DNA from 2 places in the Pseudomonas sp. 3MAES_34.3B genome. Region 1 is predicted to be linked to the other one. Evidence: predicted binding sites of a transcription regulator. Region 1 holds the regulator's gene; the other holds the start of a gene.
The links. The regulator sigma-54, encoded in region 1, starts transcription at its own class of promoters, with help from an activator protein. The targets are predictions, from matches to a motif close to ANTGGCATNNANNTTGCTNT.
Positions count from the first base shown of each region.

Region 2: the regulator sigma-54 is predicted to act here: its motif matches at 754-773, upstream of glnK (P-II family nitrogen regulator).

Region 1 is NZ_CM176960.1:4,503,781-4,506,179, forward strand. It holds gene lptB (LPS export ABC transporter ATP-binding protein) at 1-428, shown strand, start outside; gene AC3Z8Y_RS20100 (RNA polymerase factor sigma-54) at 563-2,071, shown strand; gene hpf (ribosome hibernation-promoting factor, HPF/YfiA family) at 2,201-2,399, shown strand, end outside.
Region 2 is NZ_CM176960.1:5,287,491-5,289,889, reverse strand. It holds gene AC3Z8Y_RS23860 (LysR substrate-binding domain-containing protein) at 1-223, opposite strand, end outside; gene AC3Z8Y_RS23855 (accessory factor UbiK family protein) at 274-558, opposite strand; gene glnK (P-II family nitrogen regulator) at 973-1,311, shown strand; gene AC3Z8Y_RS23845 (ammonium transporter) at 1,348-2,399, shown strand, end outside.

The sequences.
Region 1 (2,399 bases):
TGGCGATCCTCGAAACCCGCAAGGACCTCGACGCCAGCGGCAGGCGCAAGGCACTGGAAAGCCTGCTTCAGGAATTCCATATCACGCATATCCGTGACAACCGTGGCATGAGCCTGTCCGGTGGCGAGCGCCGTCGCGTGGAAATCGCCCGCGCCCTGGCCACCGCGCCCAAGTTCATCCTGCTCGATGAACCCTTTGCCGGCGTGGACCCGATCTCCGTGGGCGATATCAAACAGATCATCCACCACCTCAAGGCCAAGGGCATCGGCGTGCTCATTACCGACCACAACGTACGCGAAACCCTGGATATCTGTGAAATCGCCTATATTGTGAACGATGGCCAATTGATTGCAGAGGGCGATTCGGCGACTATCCTTGCCAATGACCTGGTGAAGGAAGTGTACCTGGGGCACGAGTTCCGGCTTTAAGGGCTCCAAGTGTAAAGACCCCTAGGCAAACGTGGCAGTTTCGGGCATATAATTTGCTTAAGTTCAGGCGCTCCGTTGGAGCGCCCGTTGTGGATGGCGCCTAGCGCCGGCAAACAGGGTGTCAAGCTCACGCCATGAAACCATCGCTTGTCCTTAAAATGGGCCAGCAACTGACGATGACACCGCAGTTGCAACAGGCCATCCGCCTTCTCCAGCTTTCTACCCTGGACCTCCAGCAGGAGATTCAGGAGGCGCTCGAGTCCAACCCCATGCTCGAACGCCAGGAAGACGGCGACGACTTCGATAGCGCCGACCCGCTGGCCGACAAAGCCGAACACTCCGGGCCGGCCGAACCCCAGGAAACACCTTTCCAGGAAACCAGCTTCCAGGAGACCTCCAGCGCGCCCGAGGGCGGCGAAGAGGCGGACTGGAGCGAGCGGATTCCCGATGAGCTTCCCGTGGACACGGCCTGGGAGGACATCTACCAGACCAGCGCCAGCAGCCTGCCCAGCGGGGATGACGACGACTGGGATTTCACCACTCGCACGTCCGTTGGAGAAAGCCTGCAGAGCCACTTGCTGTGGCAACTGAACCTGGCGCCGATGTCCGACAATGACCGGCTGATCGCGGTCACCCTGATCGACTGCATCAACAACCAGGGCTACCTCGAAGAGACCCTCGAGGAAATCTGTGCGTCGTTCGACCCCGAACTGGACATCGAGCTCGATGAAGTCGAAGCCGTGCTTCACCGCATCCAACAGTTCGAGCCTGCCGGGATCGCCGCGCGCAACCTGGGCGAATGCCTGGCCTTGCAACTGCGCCAACTGCCTGCGAAAACCCCTTGGTTGGCCGAGGCCCAGCGGCTGGTCACCGATTACATCGAGCTGCTCGGCAGCCGTGACTACAGCCAACTGATGCGCAAGATGAAGCTCAAGGAAGATGAGCTTCGGCAGGTGATCGAGCTCATCCAGAGCCTGAACCCACGCCCCGGTTCGCAGATCGAGTCCAGCGAGCCCGAGTACGTGGTGCCGGACGTTATCGTGCGCAAGGACAGCGACCGCTGGCTGGTGGAACTCAACCAGGAGTCTGTGCCGCGGTTGCGGGTAAACCCCCAATACGCCGGCTTTGTGCGCCGGGCGGACAGCAGCGCGGACAATACCTTCATGCGCAATCAGCTGCAGGAAGCGCGCTGGTTCATCAAAAGCCTGCAAAGCCGCAACGAGACCCTCATGAAGGTGGCTACCCAGATCGTGGAGCACCAGCGAGGCTTCCTCGATTACGGCGACGAGGCGATGAAACCGCTGGTACTGCATGACATTGCCGAAGCCGTGGGCATGCACGAATCGACGATTTCCCGGGTAACGACGCAGAAGTACATGCACACCCCCCGCGGGATATACGAGCTGAAATACTTTTTCTCCAGCCACGTCAGCACCTCGGAAGGCGGTGAATGCTCGTCCACAGCCATCCGGGCGATCATCAAGAAACTGGTGGCGGCGGAAAATCAGAAAAAGCCGTTGAGTGACAGCAAGATCGCTGGTTTACTGGAGGCACAGGGCATTCAGGTAGCACGCCGCACTGTCGCCAAGTACCGCGAATCCCTCGGGATTGCGCCGTCCAGCGAACGCAAGCGGTTGATGTAGCCTGGTTCCGAAGCGCGCGTAGTCGCTGGCACAAGGCACGTAAGCCAGCGCCGCACCTCGGGATGCCACCAGCGTTTCAGTGGCAGGTTTCGCCTGCCTCTTTATGCACTGGCAATAAGGAGAAGCGGTATGCAAGTCAACATCAGTGGGCATCAACTGGATGTGACCGAAGCCATGCGTAGCTACATGACCGAAAAACTTGCCAAGCTCGAACGGCACTGCGACAAGATCACCAACGTAGAGGTGATCATGGAAGTGGAGAAACAGAAACAGCGGGTCGAAGCGACCCTCCGGGTTCCCAAGTGCGACGTGGTAGCTCAGGCAGAAC
Region 2 (2,399 bases), 780 kb from region 1:
GCTTGATCAACTCCTCGGCACGGGCCGTGGGCTCCATGCGATGCCCGACCCGGATGAACAACGGGTCGTTGAACAGTGCGCGCAGGCGGTTGAGTGCCGCGCTGATCGTAGGCTGGCCGAGAAACAGCTTCTCCGCGACGCGGGTGACATTGCGCTCGAGCATCAATGCTTCGAACACGACCATCAGGTTGATATCGGCCTTGCGCAGTTCGTTGCGATTCATCGGCGGGCATCTGCAAGCGGGAAGGGCAAGCACCTGCGAGGTGCGTGGTTTCAGTCCTGAGCCGGCGAGGGCGCTTCGGCAGGGGCTTGCGGCAGACGTGCCTCAAGCTCCGCGAGCCGCGCTTCCAGTGCATCCACCTTGGCACGGGTGCGCGCCAGTACTGCCATTTGGGTATCGAATTCTTCGCGGCTGACCAGGTCGAGGCGGGCGAATGCGCTATTGAGCAACGTGCGGAACTGGCTTTCGAATTCTTGCCGGGGCGGCAGCGCATCGCCGCCAAGCAGGCGGCTGGCCTGATCGGTGAGCGCGTCGAGGAAGGCTTTTGGCGCAAGCATGTGCGGCGGATCCATGACAAGGAAATTGCCGAAAGTGTATCACGCAGTGGTTGAACAGCCTGGTACAAAGCGCTGCACAGTTGTTGGGCGAGCCATTGCACTGGCCCGCACCATTGCTGTGCGCGGGCTCACCCCATGAACTGGGCCACGCCGCATAAAACCTCCGATTGCCCCGATTTCAAAGCGGCACACAGAGATGGCAAGGTTTCTGCTTGGAGCCAATCGACCCATGCACTGATGGCGACCTGAAAGGCGAACGCAGTGTGCAGGCGGAGCGGGAAGTGTTTCGTCAGGAGCAGTGTCCGTGGCCGGGCCGGCCCTAGCCGGCGGTGCGTTACAAAGGCGGGCACTGCGCTTAGACTTGAGCCGGGTTTGTTTTCCTGGGGCAAGTCCACCAATTCGGGAGAGAGTTTCATGAAGCTAGTCACTGCCATCATCAAGCCGTTCAAGCTGGACGACGTGCGCGAGTCGCTGTCGGAAATCGGCGTGCAGGGCATTACCGTCACTGAGGTCAAGGGCTTCGGTCGGCAAAAAGGCCATACCGAGCTGTACCGTGGCGCGGAATACGTTGTGGATTTTCTGCCGAAAGTGAAGATCGACGTTGCTATTGATGACAAGGATCTGGACCGCGTGATCGAAGCGATCACCAAGGCCGCCAACACCGGCAAGATCGGTGACGGGAAGATCTTCGTGGTCAATCTGGAACAGGCGATCCGCATCCGTACCGGCGAAACCGATACCGACGCTATCTAAGCCGACCCATAGAAAAAAGCCCCAGGAGTAAACAATATGACTCTGCGTCAATTCGCAGGGCTAGGAGCCCTGTTGTCTCTGATAATGCCAGGCCTTGCCCTGGCCGATGAGGCGGCGGCCCCTGTGCTCAATTCCGGCGACACCGCCTGGATGCTCACGTCTACCGCGCTGGTGCTGTTCATGACCATTCCAGGGCTGGCCCTGTTCTATGGCGGGATGGTGCGCTCCAAGAACGTCCTGTCGGTGATGATGCAGTGTTTCGCGATTACCGGCCTGGTAACCGTGCTCTGGTTCATCTACGGCTACAGCCTTGCCTTCGATACCACCGGTATGGAACAGGGCGTAATCAACTTCAACTCCTTCGTGGGTGGCATGGGCAAGGCGTTCCTGGCAGGTATCACTCCGGCCAGCCTCACCTCGGCCACTGCGCTGTTCCCGGAAGCGGTCTTCGTGACCTTCCAGATGACCTTCGCGATCATCACCCCGGCGCTGATCGTCGGTGCGTTCGCAGAGCGCATGAAGTTCTCGGCCATGCTTGTGTTCATGGGCGTGTGGTTCACCCTCGTTTACGCACCGATCGCGCACATGGTGTGGAGTGGTAACGGCGGCCTGCTGTGGGACTGGGGCGTACTGGACTTCGCTGGCGGCACCGTGGTGCACATCAACGCCGGTATCGCTGGCCTGGTGACCTGCCTGGTATTGGGCAAGCGCAAGGGCTACCCCACCACCCCGATGGCCCCCCATAACCTGGGCTACACCCTGGTTGGCGCCGCAATGCTGTGGGTCGGCTGGTTTGGCTTCAACGCCGGTTCCGCCGCAGCCGCCAACGGCACTGCCGGCATGGCCATGCTGGTTACCCAGATCGCCACTGGCGCCGCCGCGCTGGGCTGGATGTTCGCCGAATGGATCAGCCATGGTAAGCCAAGCGCCCTGGGCATCGCCTCTGGCGTTGTCGCAGGTCTGGTTGCGATCACCCCCGCCGCAGGCACAGTGGGCCCGATGGGCGCCCTGATCATCGGCCTGGTGGCCGGCGTGCTGTGCTTCCTCAGCGCAACCACCCTCAAGCGCAAGCTGGGCTACGACGACTC